DNA from 3 places in the Chimaeribacter sp. YP20170169 genome. Region 1 is predicted to be linked to each of the others. Evidence: predicted binding sites of a transcription regulator. Region 1 holds the regulator's gene; each other region holds the start of a gene.
What was found. Region 1 encodes CRP, which controls carbon source genes, mostly activating them, when cyclic AMP is high. Its sites were predicted from a motif close to ATGTGANNNNNNTCACAT; they were not measured.
Positions count from the first base shown of each region.

Region 1 (4,714 bases):
TTGCGTCACCAGTTGCAGCGTGTAGACCGCAGTGATGGTCAGCCCCACCATGCCCAGCCCGTAGTTATTGCGCAGCACCAGATAGGCGGCCAGCATGATCAACACCAACAGGCCCAGCATCGCGGCTTGCGGCAGTTGCAGGTGCAGCACGCCAGCGGCCAGCACCAGCCCGGCCAACGTGCCGATGGCGCGGTGCTGGATACGCACGCGCGTGGCGTTGTAGCCGTTCTGGATCACCAGCAGCGCGGTGAGCAGCACCCAATAGGGTTTCGGCAGGTCAAAGAACAGGCCAATCGAGCTGCCGAGCGCCAGCATCACGCCGACGCGTGCGGCGTTGCGCAGCGACATCGATCGCCAGGAGAGATAGCGCTTCAGCGCTGGCCAGAAGGGCAGGCGGTTGCGGCTCTCCATCAGGTTACGGCGATAGAGCGGCCGCTGGGTATGCAACAGGCGCGCGATGCGGTTGAAGTGGTAGTAGCAGAACTGGCCGACCGGGTTATCAGGGTAGCGGTTGGCAATCTTCTCCAGCGCTGCCAGTTCGCCGCCCATCTCAAAGCGGGCGGAGCGGCGGTGGTAGAGCAGGTCATCGGCAATCATCCGCAGCCGCTTGGCGATCACCTCCGCATTGCGGCGGATAATCGCCTCTGCTTGGCTCTGCGCCACCAGTTTCTGCACCTCCTCTGGCTGGTGCAGGCTGACGGTAATGTGCTCCTGGAGATCGAGCGCCACCTGGAAGGCGCGGAACAGCCGCCGATAGTGCGGGTGGCGCTCGCCGGAGAGCATATGCAGTTGCTGATAGACCTGCACAATCAACTCCATCACCTTCTGCTGGCGCTTGAGCAGCGGGGGCAGGGCAGTGTCTGGATCTAGATGCTGGGTCAGCAGGCTGTACTTGGCATCAACGTAGTCACCCAGTTCGCGGTAGAGCAGACTGAGCGATTCACGCATTGGCTGCTCTTTCCACAGCCGGAACCAGCCCCAGGTAAACAGCCCATACCAGAGCGTGCCGAGCACGAACAGCCCCGGTGCCTGCCAGAGCGGCGTGGTGCCAGCCATGCTAAGGGTAAAGATGGCCGCCACCAGCGTGCCGTTGAGCAGCCGGCCATGCAGCGGGCTGATCTCGCCTGTCACGCCGAGCAGCAGCGCCAGCGCCAGCAAAATCAGCGGCAGCGGACAGTGGGCGTAGAGCAAGAGCAGTTGCAGTATCAGGCTGCATCCGGCGAACAGCGTACCGCCAATGGCCAGACGTTTTACATAGCGCCGATGGGGCGTGTCGAGACCGGCGATGTTGCAGCAGGCGGGCACCAGTGAGAAGAGCAAGCCGACCTGGAGCTGGCCGAACGGCAGCGCGATGGCCGCGGGCAGGCAGAGCACCAGCGTTTGCCGCAGGGCGTAGTTGACTTCAGGATGGTAAATAAGACGGCGCCACATGTTCAATCAGGGAAGAACGGCGCAGTGCGGGGGGGCCGCAGCTGCGCCGTGTTGATCCGGGATTAACGAGTGCCGTAGACGACAATCGTTTTGCCGTGGGCGGAGATCAGGTTCTGATCTTCCAGCATTTTCAGGATGCGGCCGACGGTTTCGCGGGAGCAACCTACGATTTGACCAATCTCCTGGCGGGTAATCTTGATCTGCATACCATCGGGGTGGGTCATGGCATCAGGCTGTTTCGCCAGATTGAGCAGGGTCTGGGCGATACGGCCAGTCACATCCAGGAAGGCAAGGTTGCCCACCTTTTCGGAGGTAACTTGCAGGCGGCGCGCCATCTGGGAGGAGAGGCGCATCAGGATGTCCGGGTTGACCTGGATCAGCTGACGGAATTTCTTGTAGGAGATCTCCGCCACTTCACAAGCCGTTTTGGCGCGTACCCACGCGCTGCGCTCCTGGCCCTCTTCGAACAGGCCAAGTTCGCCGATGAAATCCCCTTGGTTGAGGTAGGAGAGGATCATCTCTTTGCCCTCTTCATCCTTGATCAGCACGGCGACCGAACCTTTCACGATGTAGTAGAGCGTTTCAGCCTTTTCACCCTGGTGAATCAGCGTACTTTTGGAAGGGTATTTATGAATATGGCAGTGAGACAGGAACCATTCGAGAGTAGGGTCTGTTTGCGGTTTGCCGAGAACCATTTGCTTTTATCCTCTGTTGTAATCGCTGCCCAAAATCACAGGGCTCAGAGTTCCCTGTACGGCGTTTTGAAAATACGCCTCTTTCAAGAGTATTAACTGTCTGATAATGCTGCAAGGCGGAGGCTGAAAAGTCGCCAAACGGCGGCCTCGTCGTTCCATTGAAAACCTGACCTTGCTCCATACAGAACATTTTGTTTCGGGTTTGTTTTATCACAGCCTGAACCGAGTGTCTTCTGTTGTCTCGCTTCAGCATGATGAAGATCGGCCCGATTGCCTGTTTGGCTGCGAGGGGTTAGGCTATTTTCAGAAAATAATCGGAGGATGAGGCTATGCAGGCACGGGTAAAGTGGGTGGAAGGGCTGACGTTTCTGGGGGAGTCCGCATCGGGCCACCAGATCTTGATGGATGGCAATGCCGGTGACAAGGCACCCAGCCCGATGGAGATGGTGCTGATGTCCGTGGGCGGCTGTAGCGCGATTGATGTGGTCTCCATCCTACAGAAGGCGCGGCAGGATGTGCGCGACTGTGAGGTGCGCCTGACCTCAGAGCGCCGCGACGAGGTGCCGCGCACCTTTACGCACATCAACCTACACTTTGTGGTGAGCGGCAAGGGGCTGACGGAGAAGAGTGTGGAACGCGCCGTCAACCTCTCGGCAGAGAAGTACTGCTCGGTGTCACTGATGATCGGCAAGGCCGCGTCAGTGACCCACAGCTTTGAGATTGTCAGCGTCGAGTGACGCCCAGGGGGCGGCCCGCCGTCCCCGCTTACTTGATGATTTTCCCCTCCAGCAGCCGCTGCACTAGCGGTGCCATGATCAACTCCATCGCCAGCCCCATTTTGCCGCCCGGCACCACCAATGTATTGATATGAGAGATAAATGAGCCTTGCAGCATAGCTAGCAGATAGGGGAAATCGATCGCCCCCAGCCCGCGGAAGTGGATCACCACAAAGCTCTCATCCAGCGATGGGATCGCCTTGGCGGCAAACGGGTTGGAGGTGTCCACCGTCGGCACGCGCTGGAAGTTGATATGGGTGCGGGAGAACTGCGGCGTGATGTAGTTGATGTAATCCTCCATCGACCGCACCACCGAGTCCATCACAGCCTCGCGCGAGTGGCCGCGCTCATTGGTGTCGCGGATCAGCTTCTGGATCCACTCCAGATTGACGATCGGCACCACGCCGACCAGCAGATCCACATGCCGCGCCACGTCGTGGTGCTCGGTCACTACCCCGCCATGCAGCCCTTCGTAGAACAGCACGTCGGTCTCCTCCGGCAGCGGGTGCCAGGGGGTGAAGGTGCCCGGCACCTGATTGTAGGGCACTGCCTCGTCATAGGTGTGGAGGTACTTGCGCGCCTGCCCGTTGCCCTCACGCCCATACTGGATGAAGGTCTGCTCCAGCAAACCGAAGTCATTGGCCTCTGGGCCAAAGTAGCTGACATGCCGGCCCAGGTCGCGCGCCTTGCGGATCGCCATGTCCATCTCAGGTCGGGTGTAGCGGTGGAAGCTGTCGCCCTCCACCTCGGCGGCGCGGATGTTCAGTTGCTGGAAAATTTTGCGGAACGCCAGGCTGGTGGTGGTGGTGCCGGCTCCGCTGGAGCCAGTGACGGCGATGACCGGGTGTTGGGCTGACATAGTTTCAAGACTCCATGAGAGGTGATGCCTGCATACCGTGCAATCAGCATAATTAATTATAGAGTTACCATAATTATGCGGACGCGCCTAGGGGCAGGCCCTCGGCCACTCAGCCTTGGTCACTCGGCCTGCTCGCCCCGATCGCCACGGAACTGGTTGCGCGGCATGATATTGACCGACTCATGCAGCTCCGACCATACCAGCACCACTTCACCACTTTTCAACTGGCGGCGTACATCTTCGACCTTCTGCTCCAGCGTCCGTTCATGTTCGCCGTAATCAGTGCCCTCGCGCAGGACGAACGCCTCAATCAGGTTGCTCAGGGTGTCGCTGTCGAGTTCTTTCCAAGGAATAATCATGCTTCAGGCTCCAGATAGGGGGACAGCCAGGCCGGGATACGGTGCTCCAGCCACATTTGCGGCCGCTTCAGGGTGCCGCTGACAAAACCGACATGGCCGCCATGCTCCGTCAACTGGTACTGGACGTTGGCAGGGAGCTGGCCGGCATCGGGGATCACCGCGTCGGTCATAAAGGGATCATCCTTGGCATGGATGATCAGCAAGGGGGTGGTGATGCGCGGCAGCAGCGGCATCGCGCTGCAACGGCGGTAGTAGTCAAGCGCGTCGTCAAAACCGTGGGCGCGCGCGGTGATGGCGTCATCAAAATCGCGCAGCCGCTTCAGGCCCTTCAGCTGCTGGAGGTTGACCGGCAGGGTATTGGGATAGGCTTGAAGCTTGCGGGCGGCGTTGCGCTTGAGCTGCTCCAGCAGATAGCGCTGGTAAACGCGTGAAAAGCCCTGCTCCAGTCGCTGTGAGCAAGGCTCCAGCATCAGCGGTGCCGAGACCACCACCGCCGCGGCCAGCCGCGCGCGCTCACCCTCCTCGCCCAGATAGCAGGCCAGCATATTGCCGCCGAGCGAGACGCCCACCGCCGCCGTTGGCACCGGGCCGTGC
Region 1 covers NZ_CP176824.1:265,496-270,209, forward strand. Annotated here, with positions in the region: gene ACK3SD_RS01140 (YccS/YhfK family putative transporter) at 1-1,431, opposite strand, end outside; gene crp (cAMP-activated global transcriptional regulator CRP) at 1,494-2,126, opposite strand; gene ACK3SD_RS01150 (OsmC family protein) at 2,456-2,863, shown strand; gene ACK3SD_RS01155 (phosphoribulokinase) at 2,892-3,761, opposite strand; gene ACK3SD_RS01160 (YheU family protein) at 3,881-4,120, opposite strand; gene ACK3SD_RS01165 (hydrolase) at 4,117-4,714, opposite strand, start outside.

Region 2 (4,714 bases), 550 kb from region 1:
GTAATCATAGGCACCGATACTGACCGTATTCCCCAGCGCGAAAGTCGCGTGGCTTTGATCCTGAACCTCCACCACCTCGATGCCATTGCCCTCGGTGGCGGCACCATTGCCCCGGCCATTGATATACAGGGTGAAATTGCTGCCGCTGGCGGCATTGGCGGCGATGATCTTGTCACTCTGGCTGTTGGCACCGCCCTCATTCAGCTCGGTATTGAGGTAGAAGCTGCCACTGCCCGACAGCGACTGGGTGGTCAGGGTTTTGTAGTCGCCCTCTGGCGCGAAGTGGACGCTGCTTTGGTCCATCGCCAGTGAGTTGACCGTGGAGCTGGCGCTCATGTTCCAGGTGCTGTTATTGGCCGTCAGGTCGATATTGCCTTGGGATGCGCCATTGAAGGTGGAGTCTAGCAGCCCCATGGTGAGCTGGTTCGCCAGATTGTTCTGCGCTTCCACCACCACGTTGCCGGTCACGGTGCTGCTATTTTCCGCCGTGAAGTTCAGTTTGGCGGACTGGGCCTGCAACTCGGCGCTTTTTGCGGCGTCGGCTTGGTTAGCGACATAGATCGCCTGACCCTGACCCGCGTTCAGGTCAGTATGGTCAAAATCCACTGTCCAGTTGCCGCCATCCGCGGCCAGTGCCGGGGAAGATTGGTGACTGGTCAGGCTCGATTGGGTGAGGTTGAGGGCGCCGCCCTGCTGGCTGGCGGCCGCACCGGTGTGCTGTTGCAGCACAATGGCGGCGCTGTTTTCAGACTGGTGATCAATATTCAGCTGGTCGCCGGTGACGGTGGCTTGGGTATCAATTTCGATGGAGTGGCTGTTGGTGCCGAGCGTGGTGAGTGTAGCAGCCTGCGTGGTGCCCGCTAGAGAGACGCTACTGCCGCCGTGCGCCTGCACGGTCAGGCTGTCAGCGCCGGCGCTGGAGAGGGCGCTATCTGTCAGCGTGACTGCGGCTTTTTGGTCAACGGCGATAGCCGAGGCACCCTTGCCAGTGGTGGAGAGTGAGGCGCTGGTAGCAGTGAGGGTGCTCCCTTCGCCATTGGCGGTCACCGCATGGCTCCCTGTCCCGCCGGTTTTGACGCTCAGTTTCCCGGTGGCCACGCTGTTTTTTTCGCCGTTGAGATTGATGCCAGCGCTGTTGTCGCCTGCGGTGGTGACCGACATATCCGCCATAAGGCTGAAGGTATTATTATCACCCTCTAAATAAACACCGTCTGAATTAATATTATTGGTTTTAATTGTCAGTGGGCTCAATAATTCCACGGTGCTACCATTTTGAGAATAAATACCTTTGGCATTCTCACCGGTGGTGGAAATGCTGGTGGTCGTTCCCCTCATGGTACCGTTATCGTCAATTGTTTTGATTTTTTCTTCAAAGACTCTTCCACCATCACGGACATAAATACTGTGTGAATTATTGCCAGTAGTAACAATAGATAAATCACCTGGGTAGATAGTTAAACTATGCGGGCTATCCGCACTGCCGCCACTGATATTAATGGGTGAGGCATTATCATTGCCGCCATCATTGATTTCAGTCGCCTGGCTAGTAGCGCTAAAGCCGCCGGTAATAGCCAGCATCATAGGCAAAGCTTTAAGGATATTTAGGGCGAGGGGATTGGGCGTTGTGTTAAGATTTTTCAATTTTTTCCATCCTTGTTTGGAGTCTGTCGTGCATAGAGTGGGAAAAATGCGCAGCCAGAAATTCTAATTCCTAAAAAAATAGGGAAATATTTATTTGTCATTTAATTTCCATTAAGTATTTTTAATTTTTAACTTAATGATTTAAAAGGCTATTTATTAGATTCAAATGAATTAAATTCTAATTATTTAATTCTGGACGTAACCTTGAGGTGCGCCGAGTAAGGACATTGCTGTTTATCTCCCGCTACGGGTTCAGTGGGCTTATGTACGTGCGATACTTTTAGCCATTGGAGAAGGGTAGGTGGGATGGCAGGCACTGGTATGGAAGCAGAAAAGGGTGCGATAATGGCGTTAGTGTGAATCTTGTCACATTAATTTGGCAACTTGTGCATGCGTGTTGCATTGGCAGTGATGGTTATCACAAAAAATTAACTGATTTTTCAGTACACTCTCTCTTTATTCCCGGCAAAGCGTTGTTAACAGGAGTTTCCTATGTCTAAGTCTGATGTTTTCCACCTTGGCCTGACCAAGGCTGACCTGCAGGGTGCCACCCTGGCGATCGTACCCGGTGACCCGGAGCGCGTAGAGAAGATTGCCCGCCTGATGGAGAACCCGGTCAAGCTGGCGTCCCATCGTGAGTTTACGTCATGGCGCGCCGAGCTGGACGGCAAGGCCGTGGTGGTCTGCTCGACCGGCATCGGTGGCCCCTCCACCTCCATCGCAGTGGAAGAACTGGCACAACTGGGCGTGCGTACTTTCCTGCGCATCGGCACCACCGGCGCCATCCAGAACCACATTAACGTCGGCGACGTGCTGGTCACCACCGCGGCCGTACGCCTTGATGGCGCCAGCCTGCACTTCGCGCCGATGGAGTTCCCGGCCGTGGCCGATTTCGCCTGTACCACTGCGCTGGTAGAGGCCGCGAAGGCGGTGGGCGCGACCACCCATATCGGCGTCACCGCCTCCTCCGACACCTTCTACCCCGGCCAGGAGCGTTATGACACCTTCTCCGGCCGCGTGGTGAACCGCTTCAAAGGCTCCATGGAAGAGTGGCAGGCAATGGGCGTGATGAACTACGAAATGGAGTCCGCCACGCTGCTGACCATGTGCGCAAGCCAGGGGCTGCGTGCGGGCATGGTGGCAGGGGTGATCGTCAACCGCACCCAGCAAGAGATCCCGAATGCCGAAACCATGAAGCAGACCGAGAGTCACGCGGTGAAAATCGTGGTCGAAGCGGCGCGCCGTCTGGTGTGATAGCGTTGCCAAAAATGAACAGGGCGCTACGGCGCCCTTTTTTATGGCGGCAACTTTGCATAACTAAAGGCTTGTTTACCCAAGGTTACAGGCAGGATGGCCGCCGGGCAGGTATTCTGATGGGTCTGCCCGTTTATCAGATGGAGTGACCTGTGACAATTGCCAGCATCGTGGCCGATACCCTGGAGCTGGTGCGCCAGCATGAGCAGTGGGCCGCGCCCGTGGTCTTCCTACTGGCATTCGCCGAATCGATGGCGTTTCTCTCGCTGCTGGTGCCCGCCACCCTCATCTTGCTGGGCGTTGGCGCACTGATTGCCGAGGCCGGGCTGGCCTTCTGGCCGATCTGGGCGGCCGCCGCCATCGGCGCGTTTTTGGGGGATTGGATCTCCTTCTGGATTGGCGACCGCTACCAGCATCAGGTCAGTCAACTCTGGCCCTTTACCCGCCAACCGCAGTTGTTGGCGCGCGGCCACGACTTCTTCGCCCGCTGGGGGGTGATGGGGGCCTTTTTCGGCCGCTTCATCGGCCCCTTGCGGGCGGTGGTGCCGCTGGTGGCGGGCATGTGCGGGATGCGCCAGCAGCACTTCCAACTGGCGAACGGCGTGTCGGCGCTGATCTGGGCCAGCCTAATGCTGATGCCGGGGGCTTTTGGCATCGACTGGCTGCGCGGGCTGTTCTGACAGGGGTCGCCACAATCTTTGCGAGCCGGGTTCCGGCGCAAGAATGCGTTCTGGACAGGCTCCGCCACTTTCCTTAACGTGGCAGGTTCACGGTGATTGAGGGCGAAACCGGCATGGAGATCAGCATCCTTTACATCCTGCTGGCGGCAGTGGCGGGCCTCGGCGGCGGTTGGCTATGCGCAGCCATGCGCCACCAGCAGCGGCAGGCCCGGCACGGCGCCGCGCTGCAACTGGCAGAGCAGGCACTGGCGCAGGAGCGGCAGGCGTGCCAGACGCTCGCCACCCAGGAGCAGCGCACCCGCCAGCAACTGCGAGACAGCGAACTGGAGTTGCGGACGCTCTATGGCGAGGTGGCCGCCGGGCAGGAGCGGCTCCAGCAACTGGCGCACTGGCGCGCGGAGTGTGAGCAACTCAACCAGGAGCTGCGCGCCCAGCGTGAAATCAACAGCATGCAGGAGGCGGAGCTGCGGGAGGTGACCATCCGGCTGGAGGAGACCCGGCTGGCAGCCGAGGAGAAGCAGCGCCTGCTGATGAACAGTGAGCAGCGCCTCAGCACCCAGTTCGAGCAACTCGCCCACCGGGTATTTGAGCAGACTGGCCGGCGGGTGGATGAGCAGAACCGCCAGAGTTTGGACCGGCTGTTGCTGCCGCTGCGCGAGCAACTCGACGGTTTCCGCCGCCAGGTACAGGAGGGCTTCGGCCAGGAGGCGCGTGAACGGCACACCCTCGCCCATGAGATCAAAAACCTGCAACAGCTTAATGCCCAAATGGCGCAGGAGGCGCTCAACCTCACCCGCGCGCTGAAGGGCGATAACAAACTCCAGGGCAACTGGGGGGAGCTGGTGCTCAGCCGGGTGCTGGAGGCGTCTGGGCTGCGCGAAGGGCATGAGTATGAGACACAGGTCAGCATCCGCCTCGACGGCAACAGCCGGATGCAGCCGGATGTGATTGTCCGCCTGCCGCAGGAGAAGGACGTGGTCATCGACGCCAAAATGTCGCTGGTGGCCTACGAGCGCTACTTCAACAGCGTTAACGACGCCGAGCGGGAAGCGGCGCTCAATGAGCATCTCGCCTCCCTGCGGGGCCATATCCGGCAGCTGGGCCGTAAGGATTACCAGCAACTGCCCGGCCTGCGCTGC
Region 2 covers NZ_CP176824.1:3,622,638-3,627,351, reverse strand. Annotated here, with positions in the region: gene ACK3SD_RS16500 (autotransporter family protein) at 1-1,161, opposite strand, end outside; gene udp (uridine phosphorylase) at 2,134-2,895, shown strand; gene ACK3SD_RS16490 (DedA family protein) at 3,048-3,575, shown strand; partial or broken gene rmuC (DNA recombination protein RmuC) at 3,689-4,714, shown strand, end outside.
Region 2: the regulator CRP is predicted to act here: its motif matches at 1,996-2,013, upstream of udp (uridine phosphorylase).

Region 3 (4,714 bases), on a different replicon from region 1:
ACGTCCTGCGGTGCGATGCCCAGCTCACGGTGCAACGCCTGCGCCAGATGGTGGTAAAACGCCTGTTTCTGCTGGCGGCTGCGGGAGCGACCGGCGGTGATGGTGAACAAAATGAACTGCTCGCTGCGTGGGCCGCCCAGATAGTCGCGGTCAGCAATCAGGCGGCCGGGCGGGCAACACTCGATCATCTGGAAGCAATCACCGGGTGGAACAGAAAATCTCTCCACTAGTTGCTGCTGGAGCAGGGCGGACAACCGTTGTAGCCACGCCTCGGTACGGCCTTCGTGTAGCATGATGCGGGTAAAGGGCATAATGACTCTCCTGTCTGGATGGTCAGGAGAGGATATGCCGCTGGCACTGTCCTGAATATCGCATAATATGGGAGAAACAATCCCGAAAAACAGGATGGATGATGGAGAAGCGTCCCTGGTGTTTTGACCTTGATGCGTTGCAGAGTTTTGTTACCGGCATTGAGTTGGGCAGCTTTGCCCGTGCGGCCGATCGGCTAGGGCGCTCGACGTCTGCGGTCAGTGCGCAGCTGAAAAAATTGGAGCAGCAGTGCGGCGTGCCGCTGGTGGAACGGGCCGGACGCCATTTGGTGCCCAGCCGGCAGGGCGAGATACTGCTCGGCTATGCGCGTCGGTTGCTGGCGCTGAACCGTGAGGCGGCGATGGCGGTCGGCGGCAGCGCCCTCAGTGGGCCATTGCGTATGGGGTTGCAGGAGGATTTCGGCGAGCGCCTGTTGCCCGCCGTGCTGGGGGCATTCTCCCGGGCGCACCCGGAGGTGCAGATGAGCGCGCGTATCGGCCGCAACGCGGAGCTGTTGCAGGGCATTTTGCAAGATGATTTGGATCTGGCCCTCTGTTGGCAATCGCCACAGCCTACACCCTTTATGGCGCACCTTGGCGAATTGCCGCTCCACTGGATCGGCGCAAACGCAGGGGAGACCCGCCATTTTAGCGGGAGTGAACCCGTGCCGCTGGTGGTGTTCGAGTCGCCCTGCCTGATGCGCCGCCACGCCACCGACGCACTGGATCGCGCGGGCATTCCGTGGCGCATTGCATTGGAGAGCCGTAGCCTGCAAGGCATCTGGGCCGCGCTCGCTGCCGGGCTGGGGGTGACGGTACGAACCGGGGCGGGCCTGCCCGCCACCCTCTGCCGGCTGGCGGCACCGGCCTTGCCAGCGCTACCGTCAGTTGGCGTGACGTTACACCAAAACCGGGCCACCCTTTCGCCGGCCGCAGAGAGCCTGAAAGCGCGTTTATGCCATGAGCTGGCTTTGGCGCTGGCGGCGGCCCATTCAGGCTCGTGACAAATTTTTTGCTTTCATTTGGGTAAAATGCGTTATCTCATCTATAGTTATGCGCGGCCTCGTCAATGAGGCATTGTCTTAAAACACTGACGATTTTTCGCGTTGAAGGATACACGGAATGTTTTACCGCATTGTCACGCTCATGATCGCTTTTTCATTTTTTCTGTGGATTCTTTTTGTGTCGCATCCTTCACAGCTGGGCGTGCTGTCGCAACTCGGCATCAGGCTGTTTGGCAGCTAACGCCTGAGCCAGCTAGCCAGCGCGCGGGTCAGCCACGGCATCCAGAAGAAGACCACCAGCCCGACCACCGTGGCGTCATTCAACAGGTGCCCGGCCAGCGTGCCGGTCAACGCTGGCGCCACCTGGTGCCAGAACATCGGTACCAGATTGGTGGAGGGGAAGATCACCGCCAGCGTCAGCAGATATTGCTTCCAGCGCGCCGGTCGGCGTACCCCATGTTGGGGCGGGGTGAACCAGAATTGGCTACCCGCGCGCACCTCGATCTGGTCGCCCTGCGCCAGCAGGGGCGAGATTTCGGCCAACAGCCCTTTGCGCTCCTCGGAGGCCGTCCAGCGCGTCAGTTGTTCCAGCGTATCAAAACGGATTAAGACGGTGTAAGTCTCCCCCTCCTCGCCCGGCCGCAACACATTGACGCCACGATGGCCGTCAAAGCTCTCCGCCACCGGCATGATGCGCGCTAGCCAGCGCTCATAGGCCGCCTGCTGGCCCGGCAGCAGCGTATGGGTAATGACCAGCGTAACAGGTTCACTCTTCACCATGATGTTTTCCCCTTTTCCATGATCGATCATCTAAGACGGCGTGCCTGACACCATCCTATGCGAGCCGGGAAAAAACGCGTAACGAGTAATTTTTAATGAATGGTTAAAATTATTTGGTGGAGAGCAGGGGCAGAGAAGAGAACGCCGCAGGCCAGAAGCGCTGCGGCGTGGAGATTAAGGCATTGGCCAGTTTTGCGGGGTCTGGCTCATGATTTCGACAAACAGATCCTTGGCATGGGCGCCATAGAGCGCCATATCCGCCGAGGTGATCCCCAGCAAGCCCATCACAAACCAGCAAGAGACGGCAATGCCGACGCTGCTGGAGAGGAGAGCCAGGCCGTGGCGGCTGGCCCTACGCAGGCTGATGTTGAGGGTGCTGGCAAAAAACATGATAACGGCGCTGAGAATTTCCCAGCGCGCCAGAACGACGCCGGTGGCGAGTGCACTCATGATGGTAGTCCTTGCAAAACCGCGCTAGCCGTGTGCCGGCGTTATTAAGGTCGTCCGTTGCACAGCATGTAGCGCTTAAGTCAAATTACAGATAAGTGTGACAGCGGTCACATTGTAGCACACTGTTTAACCAGTGGATAAAAAATAAACTCCCCCAAAATCAACCAATAACCCTTGTTGTTATTAATAACGTTGAATCATCACATTTTTTGTTTAAATCATTTTCCTCGGTGATATTTTTATATGGAACAATAAACAGCCTGATAACCCGCTGGCTGGTGCCAGCCTGAAAAGAGAGAAGGAGCTGAAATGTCCGATTCATTGGTGATCTTTTTACACGGCGTTGGCAGCCGGGGCAGCGACCTGGCGATCCTGGCCTCATTCTGGCAGCGCACCCTGCCAGCCGCCCGCTTCGCCCTGCCGGACGCGCCTTTCCCTTTTGACGGCGGCGGTAACGGCTTCCAATGGTTCAGTATTAACGGCGTAACGCCCGAAAATCGTCCAGCCCGGCTGGCGGCGGCCCGTGAGAGCTTTGATGCCGCGCTGTCCGCCATCGTCAGCCAGCATGGCTTTACCGAACGGCTGGATCGCGTGGCGCTGGTGGGGTTCTCACAGGGATCGATCATGGCGCTGGATGCGGTAGCCAGCGGTCGCTGGCCGGTTGCGGCGGTGGTGGCCTTCTCTGGCCGACTGGCGTCACCGCCGCCCTTCACGCCGACCGACAGCCCGCTACTGTTGATTCACGGTACGGCGGATGCGGTCATTCCCTGGCAGGAGAGCGAACGCGCTGGCGAGGCGCTGAAGGCGGCAGGTATGGCGGTGCAAACCCACTTCCAGCCGGGTGTGGGACATACCATCGATGAAGAGGGCGCAGCCCGCGCCGGGAAGTTCCTGGCGGAGGTGTTGGGGTAGGGCAGGGGGCGCTATAGTCGCCCCCACTTGATAGTTAATGCTGCCTCTTTAACGGGCGCTGTTTCCAGCGTTGATACAGCCATTCATACTCCTGATAAGTGAGTTCGCTATGGATATACTCTCTAATGGCTTTAATTAACGGCTCCGCTGCTTCATAGGTTTCGATCACGGTAGTAAAGGAGGTGCTCTTTATCATGCCTTCATCATAAATGCCGGACTTGATACTGACCGCTACCCGTTCATAAAAGTTGAGGATGTATTGTATTTTTCGACGCTCTTCCATCTCATGTTCTGAAAGAACAATGCCTGTTCCAGGAAATACATAGGAGCGAAATGACTTACCTGAATCTCTTACTTGTTTGAGCGTTTGAAGTCCTGTGAGATATTCTTTATCTTTCCGGCTTTCAAAAAGAAAAAGGGCCGTTTGAGATCGACGAGCGGTCTTCACGTTATATCTAATCGTGGTAACTGCGACGATAAGACCAGAGAATACCAGTCCGTTGCTGAGTAGAGACCATAAAATAGGGTTGGCTAACATGCTGTTCTCAACACTAAAAAAATCGGAGCCTGAGCTCCGATAATAACATTAGTATTTAAAAACCATCAAATTCATCTGATTTATTCATTGGCTACCTCTTATTAACTTTTGTCAATGAGTTATGCCCTTATGTTAGCAATGGCTAACTACTCCGACAATCTTTATTGTACAGTTTTAGCTGTTTGAATCAGGATCAGATACAGGCTCATCCCTACCGTTTCACTCCCCCTCCCCCCAACCTAACAGTATGGCCTGTATCCGGCTGCGGTATAAGTTAGCCGCCGCCCCATCCACCCGCTTACGCTGGTGGACACGGGCGGCCATAGCCAGTGGAAAATCATTCTGGCTCGACCCTTGCCAGCATATTCTGGCCCATTGCAGCAAAATGAGCTGATTTATCTCACTGGCCTTTTTTAGTTTTCTCAACGACGGAATGTGATGGCGGCCGGGAGCGAGGCGGCTATAGTCGTTTTAGTGACCCATCAATCCGGCTTAAGTGTCTGGATAATGTCTTTTAAGGAGGGCGTGTGTGTCCGTTAAACAGGGTAAACCATTGGGTTCGGCAAGAGGAGTTAATTTCTTTTTAACAGCGCCGGCCTCTTTATGGAATCAAACGAGAGGTGACAGGAAATGAAATTTAGAAGTAAACATATCTATTACGAATATATCGATTATTTACTGCGCATTGGCTATATCACGGAAGAGATGGCGCTGGAGTTGGT
Region 3 covers NZ_CP176825.1:228,442-233,155, reverse strand. Annotated here, with positions in the region: gene ACK3SD_RS18945 (tautomerase family protein) at 1-311, opposite strand, end outside; gene ACK3SD_RS18940 (LysR substrate-binding domain-containing protein) at 413-1,312, shown strand; gene ACK3SD_RS18935 (hypothetical protein) at 1,431-1,553, shown strand; gene ACK3SD_RS18930 (antibiotic biosynthesis monooxygenase) at 1,550-2,092, opposite strand; gene ACK3SD_RS18925 (YjcB family protein) at 2,267-2,542, opposite strand; gene ACK3SD_RS18920 (alpha/beta hydrolase) at 2,852-3,454, shown strand; gene ACK3SD_RS18915 (DUF4760 domain-containing protein) at 3,489-3,992, opposite strand; gene ACK3SD_RS18910 (cell division protein ZapB) at 4,623-4,714, shown strand, end outside.
Region 3: the regulator CRP is predicted to act here: its motif matches at 2,638-2,655, upstream of ACK3SD_RS18925 (YjcB family protein).